DNA from 4 places in the Arthrobacter sp. AG367 genome. Region 4 is predicted to be linked to each of the others. Evidence: riboswitches for the same ligand, from Rfam matches in the RefSeq annotation. Region 4 holds a riboswitch; each other region holds the start of a gene.
The links. A riboswitch is a leader RNA that binds a small molecule or an ion and turns the genes downstream of it on or off. The one in region 4 is predicted to bind thiamine pyrophosphate.
Positions count from the first base shown of each region.

Region 1: linked by a shared signal. The riboswitch ahead of thiO (glycine oxidase ThiO) and the one ahead of thiD (bifunctional hydroxymethylpyrimidine kinase/phosphomethylpyrimidine kinase) in region 4 are both predicted to bind thiamine pyrophosphate.
Region 2: linked by a shared signal. The riboswitch ahead of FB478_RS07620 (ECF transporter S component) and the one ahead of thiD (bifunctional hydroxymethylpyrimidine kinase/phosphomethylpyrimidine kinase) in region 4 are both predicted to bind thiamine pyrophosphate.
Region 3: linked by a shared signal. The riboswitch ahead of thiC (phosphomethylpyrimidine synthase ThiC) and the one ahead of thiD (bifunctional hydroxymethylpyrimidine kinase/phosphomethylpyrimidine kinase) in region 4 are both predicted to bind thiamine pyrophosphate.

Region 1 covers NZ_VIVE01000001.1:1,418,049-1,422,396, reverse strand. The annotation lists gene FB478_RS06565 (DEAD/DEAH box helicase) at 1-426, opposite strand, end outside; gene FB478_RS06560 (RNB domain-containing ribonuclease) at 716-2,221, opposite strand; gene thiE (thiamine phosphate synthase) at 2,258-2,989, opposite strand; TPP riboswitch at 3,017-3,136, shown strand; gene thiO (glycine oxidase ThiO) at 3,129-4,348, shown strand, end outside.
Region 2 covers NZ_VIVE01000002.1:119,700-124,047, forward strand. The annotation lists gene FB478_RS07590 (monovalent cation/H+ antiporter complex subunit F) at 1-178, shown strand, start outside; gene mnhG (monovalent cation/H(+) antiporter subunit G) at 168-572, shown strand; gene FB478_RS07600 (DUF4235 domain-containing protein) at 582-845, opposite strand; gene FB478_RS07605 (CDGSH iron-sulfur domain-containing protein) at 965-1,180, opposite strand; gene FB478_RS07610 (iron-containing redox enzyme family protein) at 1,236-2,288, opposite strand; gene FB478_RS07615 (heme-degrading domain-containing protein) at 2,449-2,991, opposite strand; TPP riboswitch at 3,077-3,217, shown strand; gene FB478_RS07620 (ECF transporter S component) at 3,284-3,907, shown strand; gene FB478_RS07625 (ABC transporter ATP-binding protein) at 3,907-4,348, shown strand, end outside.
Region 3 covers NZ_VIVE01000001.1:1,074,819-1,079,166, forward strand. The annotation lists gene FB478_RS05055 (amidohydrolase family protein) at 57-1,139, opposite strand; TPP riboswitch at 1,219-1,326, shown strand; gene thiC (phosphomethylpyrimidine synthase ThiC) at 1,322-3,163, shown strand; gene FB478_RS05065 (alpha/beta fold hydrolase) at 3,160-3,894, opposite strand; gene ffh (signal recognition particle protein) at 3,996-4,348, opposite strand, start outside.
Region 4 covers NZ_VIVE01000001.1:793,827-798,174, forward strand. The annotation lists gene rplU (50S ribosomal protein L21) at 1-265, opposite strand, end outside; gene thiD (bifunctional hydroxymethylpyrimidine kinase/phosphomethylpyrimidine kinase) at 529-2,049, opposite strand; TPP riboswitch at 2,057-2,154, opposite strand; gene FB478_RS03670 (ribonuclease E/G) at 2,304-4,348, opposite strand, start outside.

The sequences.
Region 1 (4,348 bases), 620 kb from region 4:
GCGCTTCCGGGAAGCGGTCACCAGGTCACCGGCCACCTGCACCGCCAGTTCGCGGGTGGGGACGATGACCAGGGCCTGCGGGGCTCCCGGGACGGCCAGCTTGGCGTAGCCGGGGTCGTCCTGCCCGATGACCCGCTGCAGTGCGGGGATGCCGAAGCCCAGGGTCTTGCCGGTGCCCGTCTTGGCCTGGCCGATGATGTCGTGGCCGCCCAGCGCCACCGGAAGGGTCATGGCCTGGATGGGGAACGGGTGGGTGATTCCGGCGTCAGCCAGGGATTCCACGATGTCCTCGCGGACGTTGTAGTCGGCAAAGGACTTCTCCGCGATCTCGTGCGGGGTCTCGTCGGAGATGATGGTTTCTTCCGGCTCGATGGTTTCCGTGCCGGTCTCATCGCTCAGGAGCTGGTGGGTATGCAATTCACTCACGGGGGAGTTTCCTTATTCATTTGGGCAATGGCGCTGCCTGCTCAACGGGCCGGCCAGGACTGGCCGTTCCGGAGCACGCTCAGGCGCGCAAGCGATTCCAGTGGAAGCCGATCGCGGGCTATCTAATGCTGGCACTGGTGACCAACGGGCAAATCTCAAGATCGCGTAGGGGCGGGCTTGTTGGTTTCAAATCAAGGAAATCAACGACCGGGCATCCATTTCTACCCTCTCAGTCTAGCTGCAAGGTCGCAGAAACACGTTTCGGCCCGCCTGCCGCGGCCGCCGCCGCTTACGGGATGAGCTCGAAATGGATCTCGCGGGTGGTGATGTCCGAGGAAACCAGCCGGACCCGGACCTTGGTACCCGACTCCAGCTCGCCGGCACACCGGGCAGTGACCGCGGGCTCGGCAATCTGGATAATGCCCGAACTTCCGCTGCCGTTTCCGTTCTTCCCGTTGCCGTTTTTCACCGTCCCGGTCCCGTTTCCATTCCCGTTTCCGTTTTGCGGCCGGGAGCCGGAAATCACGATCGCATCGAACTCCTGCCCGATGTGGTTCAGCAGCAGCGCGGCCTCAACGGTGTCCAGGGCCAGTCGTTCCATCCTGGACGCGAGCTGGTCCGATCCGGCCATGATGCCCGGCAGGAGCGGCAGGGCTTCCCGCGCCCAGTCCGGAACATCCCCGCCATTGCTGAGGGCCTCGCAGATCACCAGCACAAAGCGGTCCACCAGGCGGCGGAGCGGCGCGGTGGTGTGGGCATAGGCCGCGCCGATGGCAGACTGCACGCCGTCCTCGGGGACCGTTCCGTCAAAGGCGGTATAGGAGGCGCCCCGGAACAGCATGCCGGCGGAATGCATGATGGCCAGCTGGCGGGGATCGGTGGGATCCAGGGAACGCAGGTATTCGCCGTAGCTGACTTCACCGTCCCAGGGCCTGCCCAGCACCTCGGTCTGCAGCCGGAAATGCTTCAGCGACCGTTCGTCCGGGGCGGGCATGGTGCGCAGGATTCCCACCTTGCCCTCCAGCATGAGCTGCGCGGCGGCCATCCCGGTCATCAGGGAAATCTGCGCGTTCCAGTCCTCCACGGGAAGCTGCGGTACGGCAGCAATGCGGTAGCCGCCGTCGGGCAGCTGGACAATTTCCTGCTCGGGCATGTTGAGGCTGGCCCCGCCGCGTTCCCGCTCCAGGGCCACCCGCTTCAGGCCCACCTCGCGGAGGAGCCGCAGCACCGGCGAGGCCGTCCCGGCGTCGAGGTCTTCCTGCGCACCCTTGTAGCTGAGCTTGTCGCGGCTGCGGACCCGCGCCCGCCTGACGCCCACCGACACAACCGTTGCGTCGCCGTCGAGCGTGAAGTCCCATACGAAAGCCGAACAATCCTGGCCCGGCAGCAGGCTTCCTGCCCCCTCGCTGATCACTTCCGGGTGCAGCGGAATCCGGCCGTCCGGAGCGTAGAACGTCTGGCCGCGGCGCCGGGTCTCGGCGTCCAGGGGACCTCCCGGCGCAACAAACGCCGGCACATCGGCGATCGCGTACATTACCCGGTAGCCGTTCCCGTCCGGTTCGATGAACACCGCCTGGTCCAGGTCCGTGGAGGAGGCCGGATCGATGGTCACGAACTGGACGGCGGTCAGGTCGTAGGACGGAAGCTTCAGCGCTGCCACAGCGGCCCGGGCATCCGCCACTGCCTCAGCCGGGTACGGTCCCGGCAGTTCAAGTTCGGTGCGCAGCAGGCCCAACGCCTCTTCCAGGGCGTTCCTGTGGTCATGGACGTTTGGAGCCAGCCGATGATGTGACACAAAAGTCAGCGTAGCTCCAAGTCCGCCGATATGGCATCAGGCGGCGGCGTCCAATGCGTCGAGGAGGGAGGCGGCAGCGGCGGCGGGATCGGAGGCCTCGGTGATGGCGCGCACCACCACGATCCTGCGCGCACCGGCTTCCGCCACCTGGTGGACGTTTCCGTGGTCAATGCCGCCAATGGCGAACCAGGGCACGGGGTCCGCCGCCTGCCGTGAGGCCTCGGCGGCATACTTCACCAGGTCAGTGCCCACGGCGGACCTGCCGGGTTTGGTGGGGGTTGCCCAGACCGGACCCACGCAGAAGTAGTCCAGCCCGGCTGGTCCGGCAGTTGCTGCCAGGGCGGCGTCCACCTGCCCGGTGGTGTGGCTGGAGAGCCCGATGGCGGCGTTGCCGTTGACCAGCGTGCGCGCCGCCGCCAGCGGCAGGTCCTTCTGGCCGATGTGGAACACCGGTGCCCCGGAGAGGACGGCGATGTCCGCACGGTCATTGACCGCCCACAGCTTTCCGTGCCGTACCGCGGATTCCTTCAGCACCGCCAGGAGGTCCAGTTCCTCGGCCGCCTCGATGGTCTTGTCGCGCAGCTGGATGATGTCCACGCCACCGGCGAACGCGGCGTCAACGAACTCCGCGAAGTCGCCGCGGTCCCGGCGCGCATCGGTGCAGAGGTACAGGCGGGCTGCCTTCAGGGCGTCGTTGTCCCGTGAATTGACGACTTCGGTGGCTGGAGCGTGGTGGCCGGCGGGAAAGGATGGGGTGGACACATTCATGCGTGCAAGCCTAGTTCCTCTAAACTGGGCTGGTACTGCGGGAGCCCGCGGCGGCTGTCACAAAGCGCCGGGCTGAGAGGGCGTCAGAGCCGACCGCTTGACCTGATCCGGTTAATGCCGGCGTAGGGAAGGAACCCACATGCGTACCCCCTTCACCCATCACCCCGGGTCCGCCCGCAGCTCCATTCCCTCCACCCTCCGGGCCGACGTTGCCGTCATCGGCGGGGGAGTGGTGGGGCACGGCATTGCCTGGGAGGCGCAGCGTTCCGGGCGCTCGGTGGTCCTCATTGATGACGCGCCCGGTACCGGCGCCAGCTGGGCGGCGGCCGGCATGCTGGCTCCCGTCAGCGAACTGCATTACCAGGAGGAAGAGCTCCTGGAACTGATGCTTGACGCATCATCGCGCTGGCCCGGGTTCGCCGCCGGGCTGGGCAGGGCAACGGGCGCGGATTCCGGATACCTGACGACGCCGACCCTCGCCGTGGGTGCCGACGCGGCCGACCGCCGGGCGCTGATGGACCTGCGCACAGTCCAGCAGGCCAACGGGCTGGCGGTGGAACCCCTGACCGTGCGGGAGGCCCGGAAGCGTGAGCCGCTGCTCAGCCCGGCCATTGCGTGCGCACTTGATACCCCGGCGGACCACCAGGTGGATCCCCGGCGCCTGGTGGCCGCCTTGCGGCTGGCCCTGGCCGGCGCGGCGCAGGAGCAGCCCCAGCTGGCGGTTGCCGGGGCAGTGGAAGGTTTTGCCGTGCCGGAGCGGGCAGCCGGGCTGCTGTGGGAGGGCGGAACGGTTTCCGGGGTCCGCCTGGCCGGCGGCGGCACGGTGCTGGCAACGGAGACCGTGGTGGCCAATGGCCTGCAGGCGGGGGCGCTTGACGGCCTGCCGGACGGCCTTGAGCTGCCGCTGCGGCCCGTGCACGGGGATATCCTGCGCCTTGCCGTTCCCCGCCACCTTCAGCCCTTGGTGACGTCAACGGTGCGCGGCCTGGTCCACGGCATCCCCGTGTACATCGTTCCCAGGCAGGACGGGACCGTGGTGATCGGAGCTACGCAGCGGGAGGACGCCCTCTCCGATGCCGTGAGTGCCGGCGGCGTCTACCAGCTGCTGCGGGATGCGCAGGCTCTGGTGCCCGCCGTCGCTGAACTCGAACTCCTGGAATGCACCGCCCGCGCCCGCCCCGGTACCCCTGACAACGCGCCGCTCCTGGGCCGGGTGCCGGCCGCTCCGGGCGCCGGGGGAGGACAGGCCGGGCACGTCCCCGGACTCATCATCGCCACCGGGTTCTTCCGGCACGGAGTCCTGCTCACTCCCGCCGCGGCGGCCATCTGCAGGGAACTGCTGGACGGCAGGGCCGATCC
Region 2 (4,348 bases), on a different contig from region 4:
GCTGGCGGCCGACGTCCTCCTGGCCATCCTGGCCGGAGCCCTGTGCATCGACATGGCCGTGAACCGGCACCTGAACAACCTCATGCTGGTGGTGGCCATTTCCATCATCGGCTTCATCGGGTCCGTCACCGTGGCCCGTTTTGTGGCGGACCGAAGGGTGAAGCCCGATGAATCCTGACTTGTCCGGTCCCGACGGCTGGATCGACGCCGTCTCGGCAGTATTCATGGTGGTGGGGGCGCTCATGTCCCTGGGCGCCGCCATCGGCCTGCTCCGCTTCCCCGACCTGCTGAGCCGCATGCACGCGGCCACCAAACCGCAGGTCCTGGGCCTGTTCCTGCTGCTGGCGGCCATTGGACTGCAGATGCGGACATGGTGGGTATGGCCTGTCCTGGTGGTTGCCTGGATCTTCCAGCTGCTCACCGTACCGGTGTCCGCGCACATGGTGGGCCGCGCGGGGTACCGCACCAAGCACCTGCACCGGGAGCTGCTCACGGCCGACGAGCTGGAGGCCGTGGTGCAAAAAGCCGCCGCCGAGGCTGCCCGGAAAGACAGCCCCGACGGCGGCGGGTAACGCCGGGAGCTAGACGATGTCCTGTGACTTGGCGAAGCGGGTGATGGCGCGCTGGGTGCCGCGGTTGGCCAGCACCTGGATGATGGCGCTGACCGACGCCGAGATCAGCGCGAAGGTCAACGCCGAACGCAGGCTGGTGGGGACATCCTCGTTCTTGCCGGTGGGGGCTTTCTGCCCGGTGGTCTTCTCCCAGATGGTGTTGACCAGCTTGGTGCCGGCCAGGCCTGCGCCGAGGCTCACCCCGGTTCCGAGCAGCTTGATGAAAAGGTTCATTCCTATTACTCCTTGCGGGCGGAAAACGGACTGCCTCCAGCCTAGCCGTACGCCCGTGCCGGTCCGGGCAACGCCGTGGCGTGCTGCAGGCAGGTTGTTGGACTAAATGGCTTGTTGGACTACTTCGCGGGCGGCTCGGTGCGGAACTTGATCATCTTGTGCGTGCCGTCGCAGTAGGGCTTGATGGCCGAGGCGCCGCAGCGGCACAAGGCAACGGTCCTGCGGTCGCGGGGCACCGCGTCCCCGGATGGGGTGACGATCTCGAAATCACCCCTGACGATCAGGGGCCCGTCCGGGCAGACCACGATGGAGCCCGCGGCGGATTCCTGGTCCATGTCCGATCCTGTTCCATGCTGTCCGGGTTTCATGCCTGCACCGCTTTCGTCGTAGTCATGCTGCGGCCGGCACAGCCGCCCGCAGCGATGATGCCCCGGCTTCCCATGAGGACATCAGATGGGCGGACAGCCGGCCGTCGAGGGCCATGGCGGCAGTGGCCCCAAACAGGACGTCCGCGAGGAGTTCCGGCTCGGCTTCGACGAGGCCGCCGGCGAGGTCACGGCCTGCGATCTGCTCGTGGACGGCGTCGGCCTCCACATGCTCATCGAAGTAGTGGGTGATGTCCGCGCCGAACCCGTGCCGGCGGAATCCGTTGCCGTAGAACCGGTTGGGCTGGGAGGAGGTCATCTCGTAGATCGCCAGGTGGCCGGTGATGGCACCCCGGAGCCGCCGGTTCAGGCCGCACAGCGACATGAGGTTGACGGACGCGAGGGAGACAGCGGGGACGGCATCCACGTACGCGCCGTAGCTGACGTCGAGGCCCAAACCGCGCATGGTCCGGGCGAACAGCGCGCTGTGCATGCGCTCAGGGCGGCCGCCGCCGTATTCATCCGCCTGGATTTCCACCAGGGCCGCCTTGGGCCGTCCGCTGAGCCGCGGAATGGCCCATGTATGCGGGTCGGCTTCCTTCAGCTGGTACATCGACTTGTGGATCAGGAACTCCCGGAGCTGGTCCAGGCCCGCCTTCCTGGCGACGTAGCGGGAGACGCTGGGCCCGGTGTCCGTGGCTGCGAGGCCGAACAGGACGTCGGCTACCTGGTCGCTGGTCAGGGCACCGGCAGGCAGTTCGAAGTCTGCGGCGGCCTGGTGCGCGGAGGCACGGAGGGCTGCCTCAAACGGTGCCTCGACCAGCTGACGGACCCGGATTAACGCCGGCTCCCACTCCCAGTCGTCGGAGACGCCGGCCAGGCCGGAATAGTGGAGCTCGTAGAGGCAGAAGAGGGCCAGCTGGATGTCCTCGTCGCCGATGATGTCACTAGTGCCGGCCACCTGCCGTGCCGCCAGGTGGTACAGCCCGTCCAGCCCCGTCCCGGCTTCGGCCGGAGCCTGCGCAAGGAGTGCGAACAGGGCGTTGCTGAGGGGGCCTCTGGATTCCGGGATTCTCATGGTGCTCCTTGGTCTGCCGCGCTGGTGACGGGAACGAACGCGGGACCGCCCATGGTGACTCCCATGCCCTGTCCTCCTCGAAACCCGCGAACCAATATAGTAAGCATGATTACTAATAAAAGCTAAGCAGGCTTCCTGTTGGCGGCAGGTCCCCCGGCGCCTAATCCCGCAGCGACGACCCCAGGATGTCGCGCAGCGCCTCAACCACAAGGTCATGGTCCTGCAGCTGCGGCAACCCGGAGACGGTCACCGTGGCCACGGCGCCCACGCCGGTGACGTAGATCGGAAAGGCGCCGCCATGGGCTGCATACCGGGATTGATCGAACCAGGCGTTGTCCTCGATCCGGCCGCCGCCCAGCCGGCCCCGCAGCCCCACCAAAAGTGACGGCACCTCGTACCGGGCGGCAGTGCGCTGCTTGGCGCGGATCCAGTGCCCGTTGTCCGGCGTGGCGCCCGGGAGCGCGACGTGGAACAGGACCTGCTCGCCCTTGGTGATGTCGATGGCGATGGGAAGGGACCGCTCCTTGCCCAGCTCCACCAGGAGCAGGCCCAGGTTCAACGCGTCATCCAGCGAAAAGCCGGGGAACTGGAGCTCCCGGACCTCCGCTTCGATGCGGGCGATCGACGCTTCCAGCGACCCCTCCAGCTGGGCGTCGGCGGAATCAGGATCGAATCCGGTCACATCCGGTGGAATGGCGCTCATGGCCCTCAATCTACCCCCGCCAGGTGTAAACTTGACCACGCCCGGAAGGGCAGTTCAAAAAGCCTTACCCATCCAAAAGCACCACTAATAACGACAGGGGAGCGCCGCCGTCGGACATCCTGGCACAAGCCGGGCACCGCAGGTGGGCGCTGAGAGTGCGGACAGCCGCAGACCCTCGAACCTGATCCGGTTAGTACCGGCGCAAGGGAGTCGAGTTCTCAAAGTGCCGCGGCTGCACGGCAACAGCCGTCAGCCGGGTCCACTTTCCCCTCCTGTTTCCCAGGAGGATCACATGAGTACTGCAGCAATCAAGAAGACCACCAGTAAGTCCTGGCGCGTCGTGGACATCGTGGTCGCCGCGCTGGTGGCCATCGCGGGCGGCGTCATTTTTTGGGCGTGGGACCAGGGAGCAGCCGCGCTTTCTGCCCCCATGAATGCCGCCTACCCGCCCCTGACCGGGCTGCTGGCGGGCGGCTGGATGATTCCCGGCGTGCTGGGAATGCTGATCATCCGCAAGCCCGGGGCCGCCCTGTTCTGTGAAACCGTGGCCGCCACCGGGGAACTCCTCATGGGTTCCCAGTACGGTGCCTCGGTCCTCTTCTCCGGCTTCATCCAGGGCCTCGGCGCGGAAATCATCTTCGCCATCTTCGTCTACCGCAAGTTCAACCTGCCCGTCTCCCTGCTGGCAGGCGCCGCGGCTGGATTCTTCTGCGGACTGAATGACTCATTCGCACCGTGGGGCTGGAACATCGCCTACTCCGGTGCGGACAAGCTGGCGTACATCGTGCTGACCACCCTCTCCGGCGCCATTCTCGCCGGCGCCCTGTCCTGGCTGGCCACCCGCGGCCTGGCGCGTACCGGCGTGCTGAGCTCCTTCGCTTCGCGCAAGGCCGCCACGGAGCCTGTCTTCTCCTGATGGCACCAGCCCAGCGTGACGGCGGCACCGTCCGCCCTGCCGCCGTCACAGCCCGGGGCTGGGGGTGGCGGCACGCCGGCAGGGCCAAGCCTGCCGTCCATGCGCTTGACCTGGACATCAGCCCGGGGGAGCGGGTGCTCCTGCTCGGCCCCTCGGGCGCCGGGAAGTCCACGCTCCTGCACGCGCTCGCAGGGGTGCTGGGGGACATCAACGACGACGGCGGCGAGGCGGGGGACGCCGACGAGTCGGGTTCGCTGCTGGTTGACGGCGCCGTGCCCCGCGCCCAGCGCGGGCGCGCCGGACTTATGCAGCAGGACCCCGAGACGCAGGTGGTCCTGTCGCGGGTGGGGGACGACGTCGCCTTCGGTGCCGAAAACCTTTCCGTCCCACGAGAAGCAATCTGGGCGCGCGTGCACGAGGCGCTCGCCGACGTCGGACTGT
Region 3 (4,348 bases), 280 kb from region 4:
CACATATTAAAATTACTTGAAGCTTCAATTTATTCCAAATAGCGGAACCAAATAACTCAACGGATGATGCGGCCGCCCAGCACCACGTGCTCCAGCGCCGTGATCGTGTCCGGGGTGGTCCGGGGGTCGTCCCGGCACACCACGACGTCGGCCCGCGCGCCTTCCTCCAGGTTGTCAGCGCCCAGCCACGCACGCGCTGCCCAGCAGGCGGCATCCAGGGCCGCATGCATGGGCAGGCCGGCCCCGTGCAGGGCGAGGATCTCATCTGCGATCCTGCCGTGCCGGATCACGCTGCCTGCGTCCGTGCCGGCAAAGATCCGGACGCCGGCGGCATGGGCCTCCGCCACCCGTTCCAGCCTGCGTTCCCACAGGGCACGCATGTGGGCGGCGTAGCGCGGAAACTTTGCGTCCGCCTGCTCCGCGATATCAGGAAAGGTGGCGATGTTGATGAGGGTGGGCACGATCGGTACGCCCTGCTCCACGAACCGGGGCAGGTGGCGCGGCAGCAGCCCCGTGGCGTGCTCAATGCAGTCAATGCCGGCGTCCAGCATTTGGTCCAGGGTGTCTTCGGCGAAGCAATGTGCCGTGACCCGGGCACCTTCATCATGGGCAGCCTGCACAGCGTCACGCACGACGGCGGCAGGAAAGGAGGGCGCAAGGTCGCCGGCGCTCCGGTCGATCCAGTCGCCCACCAGTTTGACCCAGCCGTCGCCGTCGCGCGCTTGCTTCCGCACGGCCTCCACGAGCCCGTCGGGTTCGACCTCCGCCGCGAAGCCGCGCAGGTAGCGGCGTGTGCGGGCCACATGCCGTCCTGCACGGATCAGTACCGGGAAGTCCCGGCCGCCCTGCATCCAGCGGGTATCGGCAGGTGAGCCGGCGTCGCGGACCAGCAGGGTTCCGGCGTTGAGGTCAGCCAGCGCCTGCTCCCGGGCAATGGCGGGTTCCACCGGGCCGTCGGGACCCAGGCCGATGTGGCAGTGGGCGTCGACGAACCCCGGCAGCACCCAGCCGTCGAGTTCCCGCGCCGGAGGGGCAGCGGGCCGGCTGAACGTGAGCTTGCCGTCCACCGACCAGAGTCCATGGCGTACCCGGTCCGGTGCGGCCAGGACGGGTCCGCGAAAGTAGATGATGTCTGCCATCGGGCTTCCTTTCGATGCCCGGTCAGGCTAGCACCCGCAAATGTGACACCGCCCTTCCGGGGGCCTGTGGTAGCTTCTTCTCTGACCACACGGGAGCCCTTGCAGGGGCTGAGATCGGGCTGACGCAGCCTGCGACCGTTGAACCTGTCCGGGTAATGCCGGCGAAGGAAGTGAGTATTCCCTTGAGTACGCAAAACACCCAGTTGAACCCTGCCCACCTGCCGTCCACCGGGGGTTCCGGAGCCGGCTCCACGCCCCAGGTGAACCAGTCCGAAGTGACCCGGTCCCTGGCGTCGCATTCGCTGGCCTATATCGACGACGCCGGGTCCGGCATCCGGGTACCCGTCACGGAAATTGCCCTGGAGCCATCGCCCAACGGCCAGCCGAACGCACCGTTCCGGACCTACCGGACGGCGGGGCCGGGAAGCGACCCCGTCCGCGGCCTGGAGCCCTTCCGCGCGGAGTGGATCGTGGCGCGCGGAGACACCGAGGCCTACAGCGGCAGGGAACGCAACCTGCTCGACGACGGCCGCTCGGCCGTCCGCCGCGGCGCCGCCTCCGCGGAGTGGAAGGGCGCGCAGCCGGTGCCCCGCCGCGCCGTCGACGGCCGGACGGTGACCCAGATGCACTATGCCCGGCAGGGCGTCATCACGCAGGAGATGCGCTTCGTGGCGCTGCGCGAGAACTGCGATGTGGAACTGGTCCGGAGCGAACTGGCCGCCGGCCGCGCCATCATTCCGAACAACATCAACCATCCGGAGTCCGAACCGATGATCATCGGCAAGGCCTTCCTGGTGAAGATCAACGCCAACATCGGAAACTCGGCCGTGACGAGTTCCATCGCGGAGGAGGTGGACAAGCTCCAGTGGGCCACGCAATGGGGTGCCGACACCGTTATGGACCTGTCCACCGGCGACGACATCCACACCACGCGGGAATGGATCATCCGCAACTCCCCCGTCCCGATCGGCACCGTGCCGATCTACCAGGCCCTGGAGAAAGTCAACGGCGAGGCCAACGCGCTGACCTGGGAAATCTTCCGGGACACCGTCATTGAACAATGCGAGCAGGGCGTGGACTACATGACCATCCACGCCGGCGTGCTGCTTCGCTATGTCCCGCTGACCGCCAACCGGGTGACGGGCATTGTGTCCCGCGGCGGCTCCATCATGGCCGGCTGGTGCCTGGCCCACCACCAGGAGAACTTCCTCTACACGCACTTCGATGAGCTGTGCGGGATCTTCGCGAAGTACGACGTTGCCTTCTCCCTGGGCGACGGTTTGCGCCCCGGTTCGACGGCGGACGCCAACGACGCCGCCCAGTTCGCGGAACTGGACACGCTCGCCGAGCTCACCCAGCGCGCGTGGGAGTACGACGTGCAGGTCATGGTGGAGGGGCCCGGCCACGTTCCCTTCCACCTGGTCCGGGAAAACGTCGAGCGGCAGCAGGAACTCTGCAAGGGGGCCCCGTTTTACACCCTGGGCCCGCTGGTGACAGATGTTGCTCCGGGCTATGACCACATCACCTCAGCGATTGGTGCCACTGAGATTGCCCGTTACGGCACCGCGATGCTGTGCTACGTCACCCCGAAGGAACACCTGGGCCTGCCCAACAAGGACGACGTGAAGACCGGCGTGATCACCTACAAGATCGCCGCGCACGCGGCGGACCTGGCCAAGGGGCACCCGGGGGCGCATGAACGGGACGACGCCTTGTCCAAGGCGCGGTTCGAATTCCGCTGGCGGGACCAGTTCGCACTGTCCCTGGACCCGGTGACGGCTGAGGCGTTCCACGACGAGACGCTGCCGGCTGAGCCTGCCAAGACGGCGCACTTCTGTTCGATGTGCGGGCCCAAGTTTTGCTCCATGCGGATCAGCCAGGACATCCGCGACGAATTTGGTTCCGCGGAGGCGCAGGCGGCACTGGCCGATGCTGCGGCCGGGATGCGCGGGAAGAGCGAGGAGTTCCTGGCAGCCGGCGGCAAGGTCTACCTGCCGGAACTGCGGGTGCCTGCTGACAGCTAGGACGCGCGGGCCGGCTGGCTCCGGCTGACCTGGCTGATGAACTGCCGGATGGCCCGGTCCCCGTCCGGGGAGTCATGGGGCCGGTGTCCTCCCGCGGCAACGCGGTGCAGGGCCCCGGTCTCCCGGAGGTACCCGGCGATTTCCTCGTAGAGCGGTTCCCACCCACCGGTCAGCACCAGCGTGGGCACCCCGGGAACAATGTGCAGCGGCGCCTCCCATGACGGGGCCTGGAGCCGCAGCCTGCGGGCGGACCTTTTTTCTTCCGTGGTGGCGGGCTGCTGGAGGTCGGTGGCGAAGACCCGCCGGACGAATTCGCGCTGGAAGTCTTCGTCGCTGAGCTGGTGGCGCACGTCGAAGAGGGGCTGCATGAGGCTGATGTGGGCGGCAGTGGCCGGGAGTTCCGCTGTCAGGGAGAGGCAGGCCGGTTCCACCAGCGTCAATGAGAAGACCAGGTCCGGACGTTCGACGGCGGCCATCATGGCCGCGATCGCCCCCTGGGAGTGCGCCACCACATGCCCGCCGGCGGCGCCGCGGCCGTCATCGGCAAGGGAGCGCAGGATGATGGCGGTGTCCTCCGCGAAGGACGACTCCAGTGGCTCCGCGAGGACGTCAAAGCCATGGCGGCGGAGGAACAGGGCGTCATAGGACAGTGCCATGCCGTGCTGGCGCGGCCACGCGGCGGCACCGAAGGTTCCGGCGCCGTGCACGAACACTACCCTCTGCTTGAACATGTCCCAACCCTATTCCACGGCACTGACATCCCAAGCAAGCAGCGCCAGGTGTCGTTCTGAGAGGTCAAAACGACACCTGACGCTGCGTTGCCGGGGAACTGCTACTTGCCCAGGAACTTGTCGAAGCCCTTGGGGAGGTTCAGCTGGGACGGGTCGAAGTCCCCGCCCTGCTGGCCGAAGGCGGCGCCCGTAGGCAGCGCCTTGGCGGCGTTGGCACGGCGGGCTTCCGCTTCCTTGCGCTCCTGGGCAGCCTTGGCCGGGTTGCCGGACTTTGCCTTCTTCTTGGGCGCGTTCTTGGCGTTCTTCCGGGCACCGCCGCCGGCGCCGGGCAGGCCAGGCATCCCCGGCATTCCCGGCATGCCGCCCTGGGCCATCTTCTTCATCATCTTCTGGGCCTGGGCGAAGCGCTCCAGCAGGCCGTTGACCTCGGAGACGTGGACGCCGGAACCACGGG
Region 4 (4,348 bases):
GACCCTGGCGCTTCTTGTAGCCGGTCTTGTTCTTGAACTTCTGGATGACAATCTTAGGACCACGCAGGTCCTGGAGGATTTCAGCCGTAACAGTTACCTTGGCCAGGTCAGCGGCGGCGGAGGTGACCTTGTCACCATCAACCAGGAGCAGTGCGGGCAGCTCAATGGTGCTGCCGGCTCCACCGGCGACGCGGTTCAGGGTAACGAAGTCTCCAACGGAAACCTTCTCTTGGCGGCCGCCTGCGCGGACAATCGCGTACACCACTTGGGAACTCACTTCTCTCGACGTTTATTACAAAATTTGCGTGCGGAACCGACTTGCTAAAAGCTTGGTTTCTCGCTGTGCCTCAACGCCGTGGGGTCGTAACCCAAGTGTTGGCGTAAGCACCGAAGATCAAGAATACGCTAAATCCATCTTCGGCCGCAAATGAGGCTGGTTCAGGCGGGCCGGCTGTGGTAGTAACCACAGCCCGGCAGGAACCGCCGCAACCGTGCTCCACCATCATAGCCGGGCCCGGCCCGCGGGGGTCAGGAATGCAGCCTCGGCGCGTCGAAGAACTCCACTTCCAGGCGGCAGGACTGCTTGAACGCCGTCACCATCGCCGCCCTCTCATGGTCCGGCGCGGTCCGTCCGGCTGCATCCACGATGGCGATGGCTTTGCGGGTTGCTTCGGCGAAGCCCTCGTCGGCGTACGTCCGGAGCCAGGCCGCGTAGGCATGGCCGTCCGGTTCGCCCGAGGCCAGGAACCGGGCGTGGAGCTTCCCGCCGACTTCGGCGTAGAGCCAGAAGCAGGGAAGCACGGCGGCGGCGAGGACGGCATAGCTGCCCGACGCCGACGCTGCCGTGAGGTGGTCCACGTATGACTTGGTGACGGGGCCCAGGCCCTTCGGGGCCGGGCGGGTGCTGAGCCACGAGCGGTGGAGTTCCGATTCCACCTCAAGGCACTGCTGCGCGGATCCGGCCCAGAAAAGCTGCTCGGCCTCCGAGGGGGCCAGCGCGCTGGCCCGTGCCAGCACCCTGGAGTAGCCGTTCAGGTAGAGGGCATCCTGCGCCAGGTAGTAGGCAAAGTCCTTCTCCGGAAGGTCTCCGGACGCCAGGCCGTGGATGAAGTCCAGTGCGTAGATGTCCGCCAGGTCCTGTTGGGCTTCCGACCACAACCGGGCCGCGAAGCCGCCCTCCTCCAGGACCGGCCGCACGTGGTGGAAGTGGTGTACGGGGCCGTTCCCCTGGCCCACCTCCAATTGGCCGGAGTTCTCAAGTGCGCCGGCCAGCCAGGGCTTGACCGTTCGCAGTGATGCCTCCCAATTGCCCAAACGGGCCTGGACTGTTGCCATGGCAGAGGACAGGGAACAGCCCGTCCCGTGGCTGTTCCGCGTGGAAACCCGCTTCCCCTGCACTTCCACCACGTCCGGCCCCAGGAGGCCCGAAGTGTTGACCAGCGCATCCGGGCAGTCGAGGCCTGAAAGGTGGCCACCCTTGACCAGCACGGTGGCTCCGGTGGCTTCCGCCAGGCGCCTGCCCTGGTCCAGCGCGGTGTCCCAGTCCTTCGCCGGCTCCGTGCCCAGCAGCAGCGCGAGCTCGGGAAGGTTGGGGGTGATGAGGTGGGCAAGGGGCAGCAGTTCCCGGAGCGCGGCTTCGGCGGATTCCTTCAGCAGCCTGTCGCCGCTGGTGGCCACCATGACGGGGTCCAGGACCACGACGGCGGGACGGGCCTTTCCGAGCCACTGGCGGACAGTGCGGATCACCGACTCGTCGCCCAGCATGCCGATCTTGACGGCGTCGATGCTGATGTCGTCACTGACCGCGTCCAGCTGCTGGGCCAGGAAGCCGGCCGGCGGGACGTGGACGGACTGCACGCCCCGGGTGTTTTGCGCCGTGAGTGCCGTGATCGCGGCCATGCCGTATCCGCCATGGGCGGCAATGCTTTTGAGGTCCGCCTGGATCCCGGCCCCGCCGGACGGGTCGGAGCCTGCAATGGAGAGGACGCGCGGGACATCGCGGCCCCCAGGCAGCGCGGGGGCCACGCCGGACGCTGTGGGCAGGGGCATGGAGAGGGTCGAAGACAACAGACATCCCTTCGCCGGTACTAGCCGGACAGGTTCAACGGGTGTGGATCTCAGCCGGCCTTCTGCGCGGCACCCCGTGTCGGGTTCCAGAGTAGCCGCTGGGGCGTACCCGGCGGAAAGGTGACAGCACCCGCGCATGCAGGAAGTCCCCGCCCGTGGACTGTTCCCCCTGGATTCATGGGGGAACAGTCCGCACGACGGGGACTTCCTGGGTGGCGCGTTGGCTGCGCCCTGGCTTAGAGCTCCGAGGCGGGGACGCCGACGCCGAGGATGATCGGTTCCCCTGCCGGCTTGCCGGGCTCCGCCGCAGCGGGCTGTGCTTTGGCGGTGTCCGGGGCCTTGGCTGCGTGCGAGTGCCCCGCGCCTGTCGCCTGGACGTTCTCGTGGTGCTGGACAACGGTTTCATTTGCGGCACCCTGGGCACGGCTGGCAGCGCGGTGGCGCCGCGGCCTGCGTTGCCGGGACTGCTCCAGCGTGTGGTCGGAGTAGTCCTTTTCCGCCGGAGCTTCCACGGCGGCACGCGCCTCCGCTCCCCCGCCGGGCTGCTGTTCGGGCACCGACTGTTTGGGCGCTGACTGTTCGGCCGGCTTCACCGTGTCTGCGGCCTTGGCGGGCGCGTTCTCCACGGGGGAAGCCGGCTGGCCGAGGTGGGCAAAGGCTTCCGCGAGCCGGTCCAGCGTGAGGGCGGGCCTGGGATGCTGGTCCTCAGCGTGCTCCACGAAGGGAAGCGGGACTTCCTCGCCGCCGAAGGTCAGGACAGCTGCGGGGCGTGCCGGGCCATCGGCGTCGTGCTTCTCTTCAATAGGGGCCTGCGCAGGCTCGGCGGACGGTGCCTGCCGGGTGGCTGCCACCTCATCGTCATGCAGGTGGGCCGCATGGGCGGCAGCCGCGATGTTCGCCAGGGCAAGCCGGGTGGCCTCTGCCTTTGCGTGCCGCTCTGCGTCTGTGGGGTCCGGAAGGACGGTGTGGACGTGGACAGCAGGCGCCGGGGCAGCCTCGGGCTGCTGGCCGCCGCGTCCCCGCCGCCGTTTGCGCTCGGGACGGACTCCGGGCTGGCCGCCATCGGCCCGCTGCCCTTCGGGGCGGTGGGCTTCCCCGCGGGCTTCGGGGCGGCTGTCGGCGCGCTGGACGTGGTGCTCGGCCGCCACAATGTTGGCGCGGCGGTGCTCCACGGGATCGTCGTGCGTCACTACGCCCCGGCCGGCGCAGGCCTCACACTGCTCGCCGAAGACTTCCAGCAGGCCCGTCCCCATGCGCTTGCGGGTCATCTGGACCAGGCCCAGCGACGTGACCTCGGCAACCTGGTGCTTGGTCCGGTCGCGGCCCAGGCATTCCACCAGGCGGCGCAGGACCAGGTCGCGGTTGGATTCGAGCACCATGTCGATGAAGTCGATCACGATGATGCCGCCGATGTCGCGCAGCCGCAGCTGGCGCACCACTTCCTCGGCAGCTTCCAGGTTGTTCTTGGTGACGGTTTCCTCGAGGTTGCCGCCGCTGCCGGTGAACTTGCCGGTGTTGACGTCCACCACGGTCATGGCCTCGGTGCGGTCGATGACCAGGGAGCCGCCGGAGGGCAGGAACACCTTCCGCTCAAGGGCCTTGTGGATCTGCTCGTCGATGCGCCAGGCGGAGAAGATGTCCTGGTCCTTGGTCCACTTCTCGAGGCGGCCCACCAGGTCCGGCGCCACGTACGTGACGTAGGCCTCGATGGTGTCCCAGGCCTCCTCACCGGAGACGATCAGTTTGGAGAAGTCCTCGTTGAAGACGTCCCGGACCACCTTGATGGTCAGGTCCGGTTCGCCGTACAGCAGCTCCGGGGCCAGGATCTTGGTGGACTGGGACTGGCTTTCGATGCCTTCCCACTGGGCGCGCAGGCGGTTGATGTCGTGCGTCAGTTCCTCTTCCGAGGCACCTTCCGCGGCGGTCCGGACGATGACGCCGGCGTGCTCGGGCAGGCGGTCCTTGAGGATGCGCTTGAGGCGGTTGCGTTCGACGTCGGGCAGCTTGCGGGAGATGCCGGTCATGGAGCCGCCGGGCACGTAGACCAGGTAGCGGCCGGGAAGGGAGATCTGGCTGGTCAGCCGGGCGCCCTTGTGGCCGACGGGATCCTTGGTCACCTGGACCAGGACGGTGTCGCCGGATTTGAGCGCGTTCTCGATGCGGCGCTGCTTGCCTTCGAGGTTGACGGCTTCCCAGTTGACCTCACCGGCGTACAGCACGGCGTTGCGGCCACGCCCGATGTCCACGAACGCAGCTTCCATTGACGGCAGCACGTTCTGGA